One region of the Herbaspirillum sp. BH-1 genome, then DNA from elsewhere that is predicted to be linked to it. Evidence: predicted binding sites of a transcription regulator. Region 1 holds the regulator's gene; each other region holds the start of a gene.
What was found. The regulator LexA, encoded in region 1, represses DNA repair genes until DNA is damaged. The targets are predictions, from matches to a motif close to ACTGTATNNNNATACAGT.

Region 1 (4,661 bases):
GTCGCGGTTGTAGAGTTCGTCGATACGCTCCACCACCTGGGTCAGCAGCGGCTGGATTTCCATGAAGCCCTGCGAGCCGCGCGAGCCCTCTTCGGCGATGGCGAAGATCTTCGATTCGGCTTCGTCGAGCATGGACTTGACGTCCTTGCCCTGCGGATTGAAGGCATTGCCGGAGATTTCGTCGGCCACCGTGATCAGCTTGCGCAGGATGCCGCGGTCACGCACGATCTCGGCGTAGCGGCGGATATTGGCCGCCGACGGCGTGTTCTGTGCCAGCGCGTTCAGATAGACCAGGCCACCGACTTCCTCGGCCTTGCCACTGGTGGACATGGCCTCATAGACCGTGATCACGTCCGCCGGCTTGGTGCTGTTGATGAGCTTGACGATGTGCTCGAAGATGATGCGGTGGTCGTAGCGGTAGAAGTCTTCCGCGCTGACGAAATCTGCGATGCGGTCCCAGGCTGCGTTGTCCAGCAGCAGGCCGCCCAGCACCGATTGCTCGGCCTCGATGGAGTGTGGCGGCACGCGGAGTGCATCGATCTGGGGATCGGAAGACTCCTTCTGGCCGCGGAAAAATTCAGGATTGCCGCGGGACGATTCTTTCATGGCGCGCATTATAACCTGCTGATGTGAAGCCGTTGGTTCAGGTGGACGTTTTTGCAGCGCATGGCCCTGGCAAGGAACAGATGCAAGGTTCGATCCGCGGCGGAGGGTAGGCCAACAGGCTTTCCCGGCAGGAAGAACCGAAGCAAAATGACAATAAAAAAGCCAGGCGAACCCGGCTTTTCTATTGCAAAACGAATTGCAGCAAACAGGCGAATTACGCTTGCTCGCCCTTCACAGCGATGGTGACGTCGACCACCACATCGGTGTGCAGAGCAACCGACACAGGGTGTTCGCCAACGATCTTCAGCGGGCCGTTGGGCATACGCACTTGCGACTTTTCCACGGCGAAACCCTTCTTGCCCAGGGCTTCAGCGATGTCGAAGTTGGTCACGGAACCGAACAGACGACCGTCAACGCCGGCCTTCTGCGACACTTCCACGGTGGCACCAGTCAGCTTTTCGCCTTGTGCTTGAGCAGCAGCCAGCTTCTCGGCAGCGGCCTTTTCCAGATCGGCGCGCTTGGCTTCGAATTCGGCGATGGCAGCGTCGGTAGCACGACGGGCCTTGCGTTGCGGGATCAGGAAGTTACGTGCGAAACCGTCCTTGACGCGCACGACATCACCCAGACCGCCGAGATTAACGATTTTTTCCAACAGAATGACTTGCATGTTTTTCTCCTATTTCTCGGCGCAGATTACGCGTTGTGCAGATCGGTGTACGGCAGCAGGGCCAGGTAACGCGCGCGCTTGATGGCGGTGTCAACTTGACGCTGGTAGTGGGCCTTGGTACCGGTCAGGCGTGCCGGCATGATCTTGCCGTTTTCCTGGACGAAGTCCTTCAGGGTGTCCACGTCCTTGTAATCGACCTGTTCAACGCCAGCGGCGGTGAAACGGCAGAATTTCTTGCGCTTGAACAGCGGGTTTTGCTGTTGACGCTTGTTTTTCAGCTTGCTTTTATCGAACTTTTTACCGAATGCCATGATTTGGCTCCTGTATCTAAAAATTGGGTAAGGTCTTTTTAGCGCCGCCTCGCGTCAGTCTTCCGACGGGACAGCGCCAAAATCAACGATATGAAACACGACGCTCTTGCTGTTGCGATTCCTGCGGGCCAGAAAGCCGGTGAAGCGGAAGACTTCACCCAGCGCAGCCTTGTTGAGCGCGCCGGAGATTTCTCCTGCTGCCATCGCCGCGATCTCGAATTCGACCTGGCGACGCATGCCAGCTTCCATCTGCTCCGACTGATGCTGCAACCTGGCAGTCACGATCGGAATACCGGCCGGCGTATAACGCAATACATCACGTTCGGCCAGACTGGCGATGACTTGAAGCTGGTTCACTCTCCGCTATGAATCGCAGCGCAATCAGGCTGCCGGTGCTTCGGTACGGCTCTTGGCCGCGTCTTCCTTCTGCACTGCCTTCAGGATGGGGGAAGGACCGGTTTCGGCCTTCTTCATCTTGACGGTCAGGTGGCGCAGGACGGCGTCGTTGAACTTGAAGCCGGTTTCGATCTCGGCCAGCGTTTCGCTGTCGACTTCGATGTTCAGGCAGACATAGTGAGCCTTGGCCAGCTTCTGGATCTGGTAGGCCAGTTGACGACGGCCCCAATCTTCGACACGGTGAACCTTGCCGCCGCGGGTGGTGACGATGCCCTTGTAACGCTCGATCATCGCCGGCACTTGCTCGCTTTGGTCCGGGTGGACGATAAATACGATTTCATAATGACGCATGTAGACTCCTTATGGACTTATTGAAGACGCCCACCCCGGCGTCAAGACGGGTGTGGGAAGAGGAAAACCCAAGATCATACAAGGTTTCTGGCATAACAGCAATGTCGACTATCGCTGGCGAGGTCAGGTAGACACAGGCGGAGCCATCGCACTGGGCAGATAGGCCGCACAAGATATTTCATCTATTTATATATAGACAGGAAAAACCGTTCTTGCAGCACCAGAAAGTGCATGTTGCCGTTGACACAAGGATTGCACCTGTATAAAAATACAGACTGTTCATCCAAACAGCCTTCCCCCAGAGAAAGGCCTACCCCATGCTCAAACTGACCGCGCGCCAGGAACAGATCCTGAACCTGATCAAGAACGCCATCGAGAACACCGGCTTCCCTCCCACGCGCGCCGAGATCGCTGCCGAGCTTGGCTTCCGCTCCGCCAATGCCGCTGAAGAGCACCTGCAGGCACTGGCCCGCAAGGGCGCCATCGAAATATCCCCTGGCACCTCCCGCGGCATCCGCCTGCGTGAATCCGGCGTACCCGCATCAAGCGGCATCGCCCGCCAGATGGCCCTGCCCCACCCCGCCCTGATGCAGTTGAGCCTGCCCCTGATCGGTCGCGTGGCTGCCGGCTCGCCCATCCTGGCGCAGGAGCATGTCGAGAAGACCTACCAGGTCGATCCGGCGATGTTCCCCAGCAAGCCCGATTACCTGTTGAAGGTGCGCGGCATGTCCATGCGCGACGCCGGCATTCTCGATGGCGATCTGCTGGCGGTCCGCAAGACCGACCAGGCGCGCAACGGGCAGATCGTGGTGGCGCGACTGGCCGACGAGGTCACCGTCAAGCGCTACCAGAAGACCGGCTCGGTCATCACGCTCTTCCCGGAAAATCCGGAATTCGAACCCATCATCGTCAAGCCGGACGCCGACCAGTTTGCTCTTGAAGGGCTTGCCGTCGGGTTGTTGCGCAGCTGGCATTAAACCAGCAGGGAGCAAGCCTGCCGCTCCCGATGCATCGGCGCCCACCACCGCGCCGATCCCCCTCCCAAGGAACCTTCGTCTAAAACGAAGGTTTTTTGCTTTCTATTCGCCTCTTCGGCATCCGGTCCTTGCGCATATTATTTCTGGTGGACAGCTATGTCCGGCGCAAAGCATGCGCCCAACCAAGAGGATCCCTTTCGATGTCGACGCGCAAGAGCAGCAACAAGCACGGTAACCAGGCCCAGGCCGCCACCCAGTCCCATCTGCAAGACCTGCTGGATGTCCGCAAATGCCTGGATCTTCTGGATAATCGCAAGGTTGATGAAGCAAAGGCCCTGTGTACTGCCGTGCTGGGGCGCGCTCCCACCCTGGTGTTCGCCAACCATGCACGCGGACTCATCGCCATGCAGGAGGGCCTGCACGCCGATGCCGAACACTATCTTCGCAAGACCATCGCGGCTGATCCGGAGAATGCCGAGTATCTGAGCAACCTGGCAGCCGCACTCCTGGCACAGGATCGCATCGATGAAGCCATCAGGATCTATGAACGCGCCATCGAAGTCGACAAGGAAAGCCGGACGGCCCGCGTCGGCCTGGCCAATGCCTTGCATGAAAAGAACGACCCGGATGCCTCGATCGCCTACTTCGAGGATGCGGTCAAGCGCGAGCCAGAGGCCCCCGGCCCGCTCTCCCATCTGGGGCGGGCACTGGTGGAAGCGAAGCGCTATGACGAGGCGGTCGCAACCATCCTCAAGTCACTGGAACTGCAGATCAACTTCGCCCCTTCGCACACCGCCCTGGGCGAAGCCTTCCATGCCATGGAGATGTACAAGGAAGCCCTGGAGTCCCACAAGACAGCAATCCTTCTGGACCCGGAAGATACCTACGCGCACAACAAGATTGCCGATACCTACCTGAAACTGAACAAGGTCACCGAAGCCCACGAACACCTGCTGCGCGTCATCGACATCGCCCCCAAGGACTCCAACAGCTATCTCAAGCTGGGTGCCAGCTACTTTTCCGCCGAAGATCGCTTCGACGATGCCATGCGCATGTTCAACAAGGCGCTGGAACTGAATCCCAAGCAAGCCCTCATCTACAACAACATCGGCGCCATCAAGCACGACCATGGCGACACCCATGAGGCGGTGGAGATCTTCCGCAAGGCGCTCGAATTGCGTCCCAACTATTCCACCGCCAAGCACAACCTGGCCCTGAGCCTGCTGTTGCACGGCGACCTCAAGGAAGGCTGGGAATGTCACGAGAGTCGCCTGGAAACCCGCGAGCGCGCCTACGTCTACAAGCTCATCCACAAACTGTTCGAGATCATCCCCAAATGGGATGGCAAGAGTT
Region 2 (4,661 bases), on a different contig from region 1:
TCATAGGCTTCGCGTGCCTGGTCCAGGTGGCCGCTGCGGTAGGCCACATCACCCACCAGGCGGCTGCGGCGCGCCGAAGGGATGATTTCGGACGACTTGGTGAGCGCCTCCAGTGCACCTTCCTGATTGCCCTGTGCCTCGTCGATCTGCGCCAGCAGGTCGTAGGCGGCGATGAACTGCTTGTTCTGCGCCAGCACTTCTTCCACGATGATGCGGGCGTCGTCCATCTGGCCAGCCACGATGTTGCAGCGGGCCAGGCCGATCTTGGCCCACACCAGGTCGTCGCGCATGGCCAGCGCCTGCTTGTAGACTTCGCGGGCTTCGTCGATGCGGCGCTGCTCGATGAGCAGCGTGCCCTTGGTCTTCATGATTTCCACGATCCACTTCGGCGCTGCCTTGAGGACGTTGTCGCATTCCAGGATGGCACCGGAGATATCCTTGCGCTTCATCTTCTCGGTCACCGGCAGCATGGCATGCTGCTTTTCCAGCAGGCGGTCCACCCGCTCGGCGATGCGGCTGGCCGTCAGCGGCTTGAGCATGTAGGCGTCCGGCTGGAACTCGGCGGCGCTGGCCACCAGGTTGTAGCCGCTCTCGGCGGTGACCATGATGAACATGCAGGTCGGCGAGAGCATGTTCTGGGTGCGGAAGAACTCCAGCAGCTGCTGGCCGTTGCTTTCCTTGTTCAGGTTGTAGTCGCAGATGATCAGGTCATACGTGCCGGACTGCACGAAACGGATAGCCTCATCCGGTGTGGCGGCCTGGTCCACCTTGGTCACCCCGAGCTGCCCGAGGTGCATGCGGATGTTCTGGCGCATCGTCGGCATGTCGTCGATGACCAGGCAGCGCAGGGCGCTGATATGGCTGAAGGGCACTAAACTCATGAGAACGGTCTGTCTAACGATCTATTGGTCTTGATTGCGACGGGCGACACCGGGCGCCCGGTGTTGCTGCAATGCAATAATTGGCGAGGTGACTTGTTTTACGCGTTCATTGACGCATAGCTGACGAATTATTCCTACCAACTCGCGAGTGTGCCGTTTTTTTTCCTTCCACGCATCATTCCTCTTTGAATTTGGACTTCCTGAAGGGTCGGCTCTCTTATAATTGTGGTTTTCGGCCGCCGTTTATCGTTGTCTGGTGGCGTTTGCGGCCGCTGTGCACAAAAACGCTTGCACGAAGCACTGTTTTTTTATACAGTATCGCTCTATCGGGGCGGTCATCATCCTCTGCCTCCGGGCAACATCAGCAAGACCGCAAGACTCCCCCCTGAACCCCTTCTTCACGACATTTTGCCGAGAGAGATTTATGGACGACAAAAAAGCTGCGAACAACTCTGAGAAGAGCAAGGCGCTGGCCGCCGCATTGGCACAGATTGAAAAGCAGTTTGGCAAGGGCTCGGTGATGCGCATGGAAGATGGCGTCGTCGCTGAGGAAATCCAGTCGGTATCCACCGGTTCCCTGGGCCTGGACATCGCGTTGGGCATCGGTGGCCTGCCACGTGGCCGCGTCATCGAGATCTACGGTCCGGAATCCTCCGGCAAGACCACCCTGACCCTGCAATCCATCGCCGAGATGCAGAAGCTGGGCGGCACCTGCGCCTTCATCGACGCCGAGCACGCCCTGGACGTCACCTATGCGCAAAAGCTGGGCGTGAACCTGAACGACCTGCTGATCTCGCAGCCGGACACCGGCGAACAGGCCCTGGAAATCACCGACGCCCTGGTGCGCTCCGGCGCGGTCGACCTGATCGTGGTGGACTCCGTGGCAGCGCTCACGCCCAAGGCCGAAATCGAAGGCGACATGGGCGACTCCCTGCCCGGCCTGCAGGCCCGCCTGATGTCGCAGGCCCTGCGCAAGCTGACCGGCAGCATCAACCGCACCAATACCACTGTCATCTTCATCAACCAGATCCGCATGAAGATCGGCGTCATGTTCGGCAATCCCGAAACCACCACCGGTGGCAATGCGCTGAAGTTCTACGCCTCGGTGCGCCTGGACATCCGTCGTACCGGCTCCATCAAGTCCGGTGACGAAGTCATCGGCAGTGAAACCAAGGTCAAGGTCGTCAAGAACAAGGTTGCCCCCCCGTTCCGCGAAGCTCACTTCGACATCCTGTATGGCGAAGGCACTTCCCGCGAAGGCGAAATCCTGGACCTGGGCTCCGAGCACAAGGTGGTGGAGAAGTCCGGCGCCTGGTACAGCTACAACGGCGAGCGCATCGGCCAGGGCAAGGACAACGCCCGTAACTACCTGAAGGAACACCCGGAACTGTCGCGCGAGATCGAGAACAAGGTCCGCGTCGCACTGGGCGTGCCTGAACTGGCAGGTGGCACCGCCGAGGCACCAGCCTCCTGATCCCAAGGTCTTCACGTACCACCATGGCGGCAGGGTTTGCCTGAGCCTTGAGGTCATGGTGGTGCCTGTCCCGCTCCGCCCCCGGCGCCGGTCCGGCCGGGTGCCGAGCTGAAGTACCGGCCGCATCGTTCTGTTGCTGCCGCGTTTCAATGCAATACGGTTCCATCGTTTTTTCTTCGTGTTCTTCACCGTCACATCGCCCGTGTAGTCGAACGTCATGCCCAGACCGCCGATCAGCCTGAAAGCACGGGCGCTCAAATATCTCTCTTCACGTGAGCATAGTCGCCTGGAACTTGCGCGTAAGCTTGCCCCTTACGCGCAAGAGGGTGATGACATCGACGCGCTCCTGCAGTGGCTGGAGCAGTCCCGTTTCCTTTCCCAAGAACGCTTTTCCGAATCGCTGGTGCATCGCCGCTCGGCCCGTTATGGCAACCAGCGCATCTTTTCCGAGTTGCATGGGCATGGCATCGAAGGGGAAGCCATCGCCGAGTTGAAGGCCGACCTGGCAGCAGGCGAGGGCGAGCGTGCCGCACAGGTCCTGCGCCGCAAATTCAGTGCGCCCCCTCCCGATGCCGAGACACGCGCCAGACAGATGCGCTTCCTGCAGCAACGCGGTTTTTCCCACCGCAGTATCCGCGAAGCCTTGCAGACCGCGTGGAGCGACGAGGAGGAATCGTCGTGAGCGGGGACAACTGGGTCTCTTGATGCGCTGAGCCCGAGAGGGTGTCGCCCTGCGCTCGCATCCTGGGCATTCCCGGCCAGCCATTCACCACCGCAGTTGCGTTCCCCCTTGTCCCTGACTTCTTCCAGCAGCTTGCGCAGATGGCAGCCATCTGTCCCGCCATATGGAAAAGCTATCCCTTTCGGTCTTCTGTTAGCGCCACCGGCTAACAGCCCGGCCGGCCTGTGCTAGAATTCGGAAGTTTTTGCTGCGGCGCGCAAGCCTGAGGAGATATCGCGTGTTGCCGGTTTGTCAAAACGGCGCAACGATGCAAGGCCCATGTAGCAGCAGGAATGGATAATGCGGACGCTTCGGCGCAAGCTGGCGCGTTTCGAATATCAGACCAACTAAAGCAGACGGCATGCACATGCCCAATTCTACGAATTCACTAGCAACCCGCGCAGCTCACGCCTGCGCCCGTCTCCGTCCGTCTCCGGATGTGACACCCGCCTGCGGGTTGCTGTCTGCTTTCTCGTCGGCCGGCATGCTGCCGGCTACCGAATTTCAATCCGGCAAGTTTTATTCATTCAGTGTCTAAAGGGAAGCTCCCATGAAAATCCATGAGTATCAGGGTAAAGAAATCCTGCGCCAGTTCGGCGTAACCGTGCCGCGCGGCATTCCTTGCATGTCGGTCGACGAAGTCGAAGCGGCAGCCCAGAAGCTGGGCGGCCCGGTGTGGGTCGTCAAGGCCCAGATCCATGCAGGCGGTCGCGGCAAGGGCGGCGGCGTGAAGGTGGCCAAGTCGATCGAACAGGTCAAGGAATACGCCAACCAGATCATGGGCATGCAACTGATCACCCACCAGACCGGTCCTGAAGGCCAGAAGGTGCGTCGCCTGCTGATCGAAGAAGGCGCCGACATCAAGAAGGAACTGTACGTTTCCCTGGTGACCGACCGTGTTTCGCAAAAGGTCGTGCTGATGGCCTCCAGCGAAGGTGGCATGGACATCGAAGAAGTTGCCCACAGCAACCCGGAAAAGATCCACAACGTCATCATCGACCCGATCGATGGCCTGACCGACGCGCAAGCCGACGACGTGGCCGCCAAGATCGGCGTGCCGGCTGCTTCCATCCCGGCTGCTCGCCAGAACCTGCAAGGCCTGTACAAGGCCTACTGGGAAACCGACGCTTCCCTGGCTGAAATCAACCCCCTGATCCTGACCGGCGACGGCAAGGTCATCGCTCTGGACGCCAAGTTCAACTTCGACTCCAACGCCCTGTACCGTCACCCGGAAATCGTCGCCTACCGCGACCTGGACGAAGAAGATCCGGCTGAAGTCGAAGCCTCCAAGTTCGACCTGGCCTACATCTCCCTGGACGGCAACATCGGCTGCCTGGTCAACGGCGCCGGCCTGGCCATGGCCACCATGGACACCATCAAGCTGTTCGGCGGCGAGCCGGCCAACTTCCTGGACGTGGGCGGCGGTGCTACCACCGAGAAGGTCACCGAAGCCTTCAAGATCATGCTGAAGAACCCCGAACTGAAGGCCATCCTGGTCAACATCTTCGGCGGCATCATGCGCTGTGACGTGATCGCCGAAGGCGTGATCGCTGCTTCCAAGGCTGTCTCGCTGAAGGTGCCTCTG
Region 3 (4,661 bases), on a different contig from region 1:
GCCCAGCACCGGGATCAGCCCGCGATGCCGGCCTGCCATGATGCAGGCGGCCATTTCGCGTTCCGGCAAGCCATCGCTGGTGACGGCGCCCTTGAAGAGCTTGACCGCCACCGGCTGTGCCGTACCGGCCACCTGCCAGCGGGCGGCGTGGATCACCCCGGAGGCACCCTCGCCCAGCTTGTCCTGCAGCTGCAGATCGTCCCAGGCAATGTCCGCCACCTGCGCCAGGCCATCGGCCCGTTCTTCCACCGGCGCGCACCAGGGGTTGCCGGCCATGGCCAGCCAGCTCAGTCGCGGCAAGGTCAGCAGCCAGTGCGGGAATTCTTCCAGCACATTGGCGGCCAGGCGCAGCAGTTCCAGATTGCGGCAGGCTGCCAGTTCCGGCGGCAAGGCACGCAGGCGGTTACCGGCCAGCATCAGCTTTTGCAGGGGCCGGCAACGGCCGATGCTGGCCGGCAGTGCTTCGATGCGATTGTCGGTCAGTACCAGCCAGCGTAACGAGGGCGGCAGGGAGTCGGCCGACACCGTTGCGATCTGGTTGGCCTTGAAACCGATCATCTCCAACGACGGGCAACGGCCGAGGACAGCCGGCAATTCGGTGAACAGATTGTCGGAACAGAAGACGATGCGCAGCCGCGTCAGGCGTGGCAGCTCGTCCGGCAAGGCGCTGAGCTGGTTGCCGCTCAGATCGAGGATTTCCAGCGTATCGGCCAGGGTGAAAATCTCCGGCGGGAATTCACGCAGGCCGCAAGACAGCGAAAGCCGCGTCACGCCGGCCAACTCGCCACTGCGCAATTGTTCCAGGGTATGCATGCAAAAAAGCCTGATTCGATCAAAGCGCGCAGTGTACCAGCCAAGCCCCTTCAGAAGGCTTCAGTTCAGAACAGATCAAGCTGATCATTCTTGGTCCGCTTGCCCTGCCCGCCCCGGGCCGGCGGCACCAGCAGCGGCCGCCGGAAACGGCTGGCATCCAGCGTGGCGAAGGCGCGGTTGCGATGGTCGATGCCCAGCCGGCGGCTGGCCTTGTCGAAGCGCTGCTGCAGGAGCTCGGCCCAGACACCGGTGCCGCGCATGCGGGTGGCGAAATCGGCGTCGTAATCCTTGCCGCCCCGCATGTCCTGGATGCGGTTCATCACCCGTGCCGCCCGGTCCGGGAAGTGCGCCTGCAGCCACTGCCTGAACAAGGGGCTGACTTCCCATGGCAGGCGCAGCACGATATAGCCGGCCTGGCCAGCACCGGCTTCCACGGCCGCTTCCATGACCCGCTCCAGGTCCGGCTCGGTGACGAAGGGAATCACCGGCGCAATCGATACGCTCACCGGAATACCCGCCTCGGCGAGCGTACGGATCACCCGCAGGCGCCGCGCCGGACTGGCCGCCCGGGGTTCCAGGGTGCGGGCGATGACCGGGTCCAGCGTGGTGATGGTGACAGCGGCAATGGCCTGGCGCTTGGCTGCCATCGCCGCCAGCAGGTCGATGTCACGCTCGATCAGGGACGACTTGGTAATCAGGGCCACCGGGTTTTCGCAATCGTGCAGGATCTGCAGGATGCGGCGGGTCAACTGGCGCTCGCGCTCGATGGGCTGGTAGGCGTCGGTATTGATGCCCACCGTGATGGTGTCAGGCTGGTAGGACGGCCGGGCCAGCTCGCGCAGCAATAGCTCCGGGGCATTGGTCTTGGCCACCAGCCGGCTTTCGAAGTCCAGCCCCGGCGAGAGGCCCAGGTAGCTGTGCGAGGGTCGGGCAAAACAGTAGATGCAGCCGTGCTCGCAGCCCCGATAAGGATTCAGGGACAGCGAGAACGGCAGGTCGGGCGAGGCATTGCGGCTGATGATGGACTTGGCCGTCTCTTCCGTGACGATGGTCTTCAGGCGCGGCGGTTCGGCGTCCTGATCGCCAGGATCGGTGGTATGGGCCTGTTCTGTGCCAACGACCTCTTCACCGGTCGTTGGACCGTCACCGGCAAATTGCAGAGGCTGCCAGCCATCATCGAACTCCTCGCGGTTCACCGATTCGTAGCGCCCGCGCAGGTTGGTGACCGCACCCCGGCCCTTTTGGGCCACCTGCTGGCGATGGATGAAGGCAGCCGGTGTGATGGTCGCATCGTCGTCATCCGAGGACGATGGCGCCGGCTGGTCAGGAAACGGCCGGGCAATGCCCTGCGGGAATTTGGGGAAGGAAGCCATAACTAGCTGATTTAGCTGAACAATACTGTATATATGAACAGTATTTTGCCCACACTTCCGGCCGCCTGCAAACCCTGTTTCAATTTAGCCCGCTGCCGTATTAATCGGGTATGCTTGTTCACCCCAGGCTTCCCGAAACATAAGAAATAGAACACCGGGCAGCCACGAAGACAGGGCATAAGGACCGCAAAGGTCCAAGGAGACAAGGATGCAATACCAGGCAAACCGGCCCGGCGCCGGTGCATTGCTGGGCGCGGCGCCCCTGGTGCAGACCACGGCCGACGGCGAGCCGGACCTGCAGACCATCGCACGCTCGCACCAGCGCAGTTCTTCCTATGGCATCACCCGCAGCCAGCGTCCCGATCTGGAACAGCTCTCGCGTGCCGACCTGGCGCAGACGCTGGAGGCCAGCCAATCCCTGTCCGGCCATGCCCGGCCGGTGATGGAAACGCTCTACGACCAGATTCGCAATACCCACAGCATGGTGATCCTCTCGGACGCCGAAGGCACCATCATCCATACCCTCGGCGACCGCGATTTCCTGGCCAAGGCCGACCGCGTGGCGCTCGGTCCCGGCGGGCGCTGGTCGGAGCAGTTGCGCGGCACCAATGCCATCGGCACGGCGTTGTTCGAACAGAAACCGACCACGGTCCACGCCCAGCAGCACTACCTGGACGCCAACCGCTTCCTGACCTGCTCGGCGGCCCCCATCTTCGACCATCGCGGCAAGGTGCTGGGGGTGCTGGACGTGTCGGGCGAGTGCGGCAGCTTCCACAAGCACACCATGGCCCTGGTGCGCATGTCGGCGCAGATGATAGAAAACCACCTGCTGGCGGGCAGCTTTCCCGATTGCATCACCCTGCACTTCCACAGCCGCGCCGAATTCGTGGGCACGCTGGTGGAGGGCATCGTCAGCTTCACGCCGGGCGGACGTTTCCTGGCGGCCAACCGCAGTGCGCAGTTCCAGCTCGGCCTGACGCTGGCGGTGCTGCAGTCGCACACCTTTGCCTCGCTGTTCGGGGTACCACTGTCGCTGCTGTTCGAGCAGCACCGCAAGGCCGCGCCCAGCCTGCTGGAACTGTGCCTGCACAATGGCATCCGCATCCACGGTCGCGCCGAGTTGCGGCTACGCGACCAGCATTTCCAGAACGCCCGTGAAGCGGTCATCGAGGCGCCCGAACTCGAAGTGGCGGCAATCGCATCGGCAGCTGCGTCATCACCCGCCTCTGCCCCGCACCACCAGCCACCGGCCGCGCGCGGACTGGCGAACCTGCCCGACCTGCAGGCGCTGGAGTCCGGCGACGCCCGCATGAGCGACATCATCGGCAAGCTGCGCCGGGTGATCGACCGCGCCATCCCGGTCTTGATCACCGGTGAGACCGGCACCGGCAAGGAGTGGCTGGCGCAGGCCATCCACCGCGCCAGCGCCTGTTCGCGTAGGGCCCAAAGCCGGGGGATGACGGCGCCCTTCGTGGCGGTCAACTGCTCGGCCATTCCGGAAAACCTGATCGAAGCCGAACTGTTCGGCTATGAAGACGGCGCCTTCACCGGCGCCCGCCGCAAGGGTGCCATCGGCAAGATCGCGCAAGCCCAGGGGGGCACGCTGTTCCTCGATGAAATCGGCGACATGCCATTGGCCCTACAGGGTCGTTTGTTGCGGGTACTGCAGGAGCGCACCGTCACGCCGCTGGGCAGCCAGCGTGTGATCCCGGTGGAGTTCGCACTGGTGTGCGCCACCAACCAGCCGCTGCGCGAGATGGCGGCACGTCATGCCTTCCGCGAAGACCTGTACTACCGCATCAATGGCTTGCAGGTCAGGCTGCCGGCCCTGCGCGAACGCAGCGATCTGGATTGCCTGATCGAACGCATCCTGCAGGAAGAAGGCGGCCCGCAGGCGCCGCGCTTCGATGCCCAGGCCCTGGCGCTGCTGCAGGCCAGCCGCTGGCCGGGCAACCTGCGGCAATTGTCCAACCTGGTCCGCACCGCGCTGGCCATGGCCGAGGGCGAAGCGGCCATCGGCCTGCAGCACCTGCCGGACGACTTCCTCGAAGACGCGGCGGCCAGCTCCCCGCTGGCCAGCGTTGACGACGAACCACCCTCTCCGCCACTTTCCATGCAGGACACGGAATGGGCCGCCATCGAACGCGCACTGCGCACGCATGACGGCAATGTCAGCGCCGCCGCCAAGGCGCTCGGTGTGTCGCGCAATACGCTGTATCGTCGCTTCAAGTCACGCGGGCACTGAGCGGTTCCAGAGCGTCATATTCTTCATCGGAAAACAGCCGCGAGCGCGTCAGGAAGCGCTTGCCGCTGCCGTTCTCCAGCGAGAACATGCCACCGTTACCATTGACCACGTCAATGATCAACTGCGTGTGCTTCCAGTACTCGAACTGGTCGGCGCCGATGTAGAACGGCACGCCGTCGATCTCCCCCAGGTACACATCGGTGTCGCCCAAGGTGAAGTCTCCTTCGGGG
Region 4 (4,661 bases), on a different contig from region 1:
TGCCGGCGAAGTTGTCGATCTCGATGCGGGCCTCCGGGAATTCGCTGCGCATCTTCGGCAGCAGCACCTCGGCGACGTACTTGTCGATCTGGGCCTGGATGTCGGCCACGCTCATGCCCGGCAGGTTGCGGAATTCATAGGTGAATTCGCACAGCTCGGGGATGGTGTTGACCGCAATGCCGCCACGGATCTGGTTGGTGGTCATGGTGCTGAAAGGCACGTCGAAGAACTGGTCGTAGGGACCATTGGCCTTGTAGCCGTCGGCGAAGTCGCGAATGGCGCAGATCAGGCGCGCCGCATGCTCGATGGCATTGCAGCCCTGCGGCGTGAGCGAGGAGTGCGCCGACTTGCCATGTACCTTGCAGGCGAATACGTTGATACCCTTGTGCGCCACCACCACGTTCATGCTGGTGGGTTCACCGACCACGCAGCCATCGACCTTGATACCGCGCTTGACGATCTCTTCCAGCATCACCGGCGCGCCGATGCAGCCGATTTCCTCGTCATAGGAAAAGGCCAGGTGGATCGGCTTGGTACGCGGCATGGCCAGGAATTCCGGCACCAGGGCCAGCGAGGTGGCGATGAAACCCTTCATGTCGCAGGTGCCGCGACCGAACAGGCTGCCATCCTTCTCGGTGATCTTGAAGGGGTCGGTATCCCATTTCTGACCATCCACCGGCACCACGTCGGTGTGGCCGGAGAGCACGATACCGCCTTCGGTGCTGCCGGCATTGGGACCGGCCGTGGCCGGCAGGGTCGCGAACAGGTTGGCCTTGGTCTGCTCCTTGTTGTGCGCCAGCCAGGAGGAGATGCCCTGCTTTTCCAGACTGTCGCGCACGGTCGTGATCAGCTCCAGATTGGAATTGCGGCTGGTGGTATCGAAGGCGACCAGGGTCTCTAGCCATTGGCGGGTATTCATGTTCACTGACTCCATGTTCCATCTGTTCAAAAGCACACCGCCGTCTTTCATGGAGACGGCGGCGGAAAACTGCAAGCTTACCCGGATTGCGTCAGCCCTGCTGCGTCACCGCACGCAGACCCAACTCCGACAGGCGCAGCACGCGCCCGCAGCGACCGGCCAGTTCGCCGTCGTGGGTGACGATGACGAAGGCCGTGCCCAGCGTGCGCGAGAGTTCGATCATCAGTTCGAAGGTGCGGTCGGCCGTGCTGCGGTCCAGGTTGCCGGTCGGCTCATCGGCCAGCACGCAGGCCGGTCGCGTGACCAGCGCGCGCGCCAGCGCCACGCGCTGACGCTCACCACCCGAGAGCTCGCCCGGCACGTGGGTCACGCGCTGGGCCAGACCCACCTTCTCCAGCATCTCGCGGGCCTGCTCCTGCGCCTGGGCGCGCTTGACGCGGCGGATCATCAGCGGCATGGCCACGTTGTCCAGCGCCGAGAATTCCGGCAGCAGGTGGTGGAACTGGTAGACGAAGCCCAGCGACTGGTTGCGCAGCGCGCCGCGCTCGCTCTCGCCCAGGCTGGCAAAGTCCTTGCCCTGCAGGCTGACGGTACCGGCGCTGGGGGTATCGAGCCCGCCCAGCAGATGCAGCAAGGTCGACTTGCCGGAGCCGGAAGCGCCAACGATGGCGACCTGCTCACCGTGGTAGACATCGATATCCACATTGCCCAGCACCTTCACCGAATACTTTCCCTGGGTGAAGGTCTTGCCCAGGCCGCGTGCCGACAGCACGGCCTGGCGGTTCAGGATGGAATCATTCATAGCGCAGCGCCTCCGCCGGTTTGACGCGGGCTGCCGACCAGCTCGGGTACAGCGTGGCCAGGAAAGCCAGTACCACGGCCACGCCGCCGATGATATAGACGTCCGACCAGATGAGGTCGGAGGGCAATTCGGAAATCACATAGATACTCTTGGGCAGGAACTGCACGTGGAAGGCATGCTCGATGGCCGGTACCAGCACATCGATGTTCAGTGCCACCGCCACCCCCAGGGCGACCCCGGCAGCGGTCCCGATCAGGCCCACCAGCGCGCCCTGGATCACGAAGATCTTCATGATGGAACCGGGCGACGCCCCCAGCGTGCGCAGGATGGCGATGTCGGCCTGCTTGTCGGTGACCGTCATCACCAGCGTGGAGACCAGATTGAAAGCCGCCACCGCAATGATCAGGGTAAGGATGATGAACATCATGCGTTTCTCGGTCTTGACGGCGGCGAACCAGTTGCTGTTCTGCTGCGACCAGTCGCGCAGGTAGAGGTCGCCGCTGAGGGTGCGCGCCAGCTCCTGGGTCACCTCCGGCGCCTGCAACATGTCGCGGATGCGCAGGCGCACCCCGGTGGGCGCATCCATGCGGAACAGGGTCTCGGCGTCCTGCAGGTGGATGAAGGCCAGCGAGGAATCGAACTCGTAATGGCCGGCCTCGAAGATGCCGGTCACGGTGAACTGCTTCAGGCGCGGCAGCACCCCGGCTGGGGTCACCTGCCCTTGCGGCACGATCACGGTGATCTTGTCGCCCAGCCCGACGCGCATGCCCCGCGCCAGTTCGCTGCCAAGGACGATGTCGAATGCCCCCGGCTTCAGGGAATCGAAACTGCCCTGCTTGATCTGGCGTGCCACGTCCGAGACCTTGGGCTCTTCTTCCGGCAGCACGCCGCGCACCAGCACGCCGCGCAGGTTGTCGTCGCGCGTCATCATGGCCTGGCCGGACACATAGGGCGCCGCACCCAGCACTTCCTTGTTCTGGAAGGTCTGCTTGGCCACGCTCTGCCAGTCCTTCATGGAGCCGGAGGCGTCGAACACCTCGATATGCGCCAGCACCGAGAGCATGCGGTCACGGACTTCCTTCTGGAAACCGTTCATCACCGACAGCACCACGATCAGTGCGGCCACGCCCAGGCCGATGCCGGCCATGGAAATGAGGGAAATAAAGGAAATGAAACTGTTGCGACCGCTACGCTTGCCGGCCCGCGTGTAGCGGATGCCGACCAGCCATTCGAACGGCAGGTTTTTAATCAGACTCAAAATTGCTCCGGGAGAGGGCCTGCAAAATGTGCCGGCGAAATCCCGTCGAAACCGGACCCGCCGCACGCCAACACGGGCGAAGACAAAGCGCGAAGTTTGCCACAGAATGGACAGCCGGCCCATCCCTGGCCCCTGTCCTTCACTTGCGCACGTTCCCGCGTGCAGGCTATAGATTCACTTCTACGGCAGAGGTTCGCGGCTTGCTATGCAAACTGTTTCATCTCCATTGCACGCCGGCTGTTGCATCATGAACTGGTTATATATACAGTACCCACCTGTGCCCGCCCTTCAAAGGCCGCCCTGCACGGTCTCCACCTGAATTGCCCCTCACCCATGCTGCCAGACCTCACCCGGGAAGCGCCCGCGTCCACTGCCCCGCAGACCGCCTCTGCCGACGACCCTGCACAGGAGCGCGATCCCTTCGCCCGCCTCAACGCCGAACAGCGCGCCGCCGTCGAGCATGGTAGCGGCCTGCCGCCAGCGCAGCAGACGCCGCTGTTGATCGTGGCCGGCGCCGGCTCGGGCAAGACCAATACCCTGGCGCACCGGGTGGCGCGGCTGGTGCTGGAGGGCGCCGATCCGCAACGCATCCTGCTGCTGACCTTTTCGCGCCGCGCCGCCGGCGACATGGGCCGCCGCGTGGGCCAGGTGATCCGCCAGGTACTGGGCCTGGCCGCTGGCGATGTCCCGCCGCAACTGCCCTGGTCCGGCACCTTCCACGCCATCGGCGCGCGCCTGCTGCGCGACTACGCCAGCGTGATCGGCCTGGAAGACGACTTCACCATCCAGGATCGCGGTGACTCGGAAGACCTGATGGGCCTGTTGCGCCACGAGATGGGTCTGTCTTCCACCGACAAGCGCTTCCCGCTCAAGGCCACCTGCCTGGCGATCTATTCGCGGGCCGTCAACACCCGCCAGGACCTGGCCCAGGTGCTGCAGGTCCATTACCCCTGGTGCCGCGAGTGGGAGCGGCCACTGGGCGAACTCTTCGCCCGCTATGTGGATGCCAAGGAAGCCCAGCACGTACTGGATTACGACGATCTGCTGCTGTTCTGGGCCGATATGCTGTCCGACCCGGAAATTGCGCAATCCGTCAGCGCCCGCTTCGACCACGTGCTGGTCGATGAATACCAGGACACCAACCGCCTGCAGGCCGAGATCCTGCAGCGCATGAAGCCCGATGGGGCCGGTGTGACCGCCGTCGGCGACGACGCCCAATCGATCTATTCCTTCCGGGGCGCCACGGTGCGCAACATCCTCGACCTGCCCTCGCTGTTCACCCAGCCGGCGCGGCTGCTGACGCTGGAACAGAACTACCGCTCCACCCAGCCTATCCTGCAGGCGTCCAATGCGGTCATCGCCGATGCCCCTGAGCGTCACTTCAAGAACCTGTGGAGTGACAAACCCTCCTCGCAGAAACCGCAGCTGGTGGTCATCCCCGACGAAGCCGAACAGGCGCGCTGGGTCGCCAATCGCATCCTGGCGCATCGCGAGGAAGGGCTGACGCTCAAGTCCCAGGCAGTGCTGTTCCGCACCGCCACCCACAGCGCCGCGCTGGAGCTGGAACTGGTCCGCCGCAACATCCCCTTCGTGAAGTTCGGCGGGCTCAAGTTCCTGGAGAGCACCCACATCAAGGACCTGCTGTCGCTGCTGCGGCTGGCCCACAACCCCAGCGGGCGGAT

Region 2: a site for LexA is predicted at 1,181-1,198, ahead of recA (recombinase RecA). Genes of this name have one in related genera too.
Region 3: a site for LexA is predicted at 2,211-2,228, ahead of HBH1_RS18710 (PA0069 family radical SAM protein). Genes of this name have one in related genera too.
Region 4: a site for LexA is predicted at 3,231-3,248, ahead of HBH1_RS06605 (ATP-dependent helicase). Genes of this name have one in related genera too.

Annotation. Positions count from the first base shown of each region.
Region 1 is NZ_PKOI01000007.1:197,760-202,420, forward strand. Features, by position in the region: gene HBH1_RS12135 (replicative DNA helicase) at 1-615, opposite strand, end outside; gene rplI (50S ribosomal protein L9) at 821-1,273, opposite strand; gene rpsR (30S ribosomal protein S18) at 1,300-1,584, opposite strand; gene priB (primosomal replication protein N) at 1,639-1,941, opposite strand; gene rpsF (30S ribosomal protein S6) at 1,966-2,331, opposite strand; gene lexA (transcriptional repressor LexA) at 2,649-3,308, shown strand; gene HBH1_RS12165 (tetratricopeptide repeat protein) at 3,509-4,661, shown strand, end outside.
Region 2 is NZ_PKOI01000002.1:215,680-220,340, forward strand. Features, by position in the region: gene HBH1_RS04160 (tetratricopeptide repeat-containing response regulator) at 1-881, opposite strand, end outside; gene recA (recombinase RecA) at 1,306-2,355, shown strand; gene recX (recombination regulator RecX) at 2,573-3,037, shown strand; gene sucC (ADP-forming succinate--CoA ligase subunit beta) at 3,627-4,661, shown strand, end outside.
Region 3 is NZ_PKOI01000016.1:18,793-23,453, reverse strand. Features, by position in the region: gene HBH1_RS18715 (leucine-rich repeat-containing protein kinase family protein) at 1-813, opposite strand, end outside; gene HBH1_RS18710 (PA0069 family radical SAM protein) at 879-2,186, opposite strand; gene HBH1_RS18705 (sigma-54-dependent Fis family transcriptional regulator) at 2,395-4,431, shown strand; gene HBH1_RS18700 (DUF779 domain-containing protein) at 4,412-4,661, opposite strand, start outside.
Region 4 is NZ_PKOI01000003.1:365,166-369,826, reverse strand. Features, by position in the region: gene argE (acetylornithine deacetylase) at 1-919, opposite strand, end outside; gene lolD (lipoprotein-releasing ABC transporter ATP-binding protein LolD) at 1,011-1,721, opposite strand; gene HBH1_RS06610 (lipoprotein-releasing ABC transporter permease subunit) at 1,714-2,979, opposite strand; gene HBH1_RS06605 (ATP-dependent helicase) at 3,313-4,661, shown strand, end outside.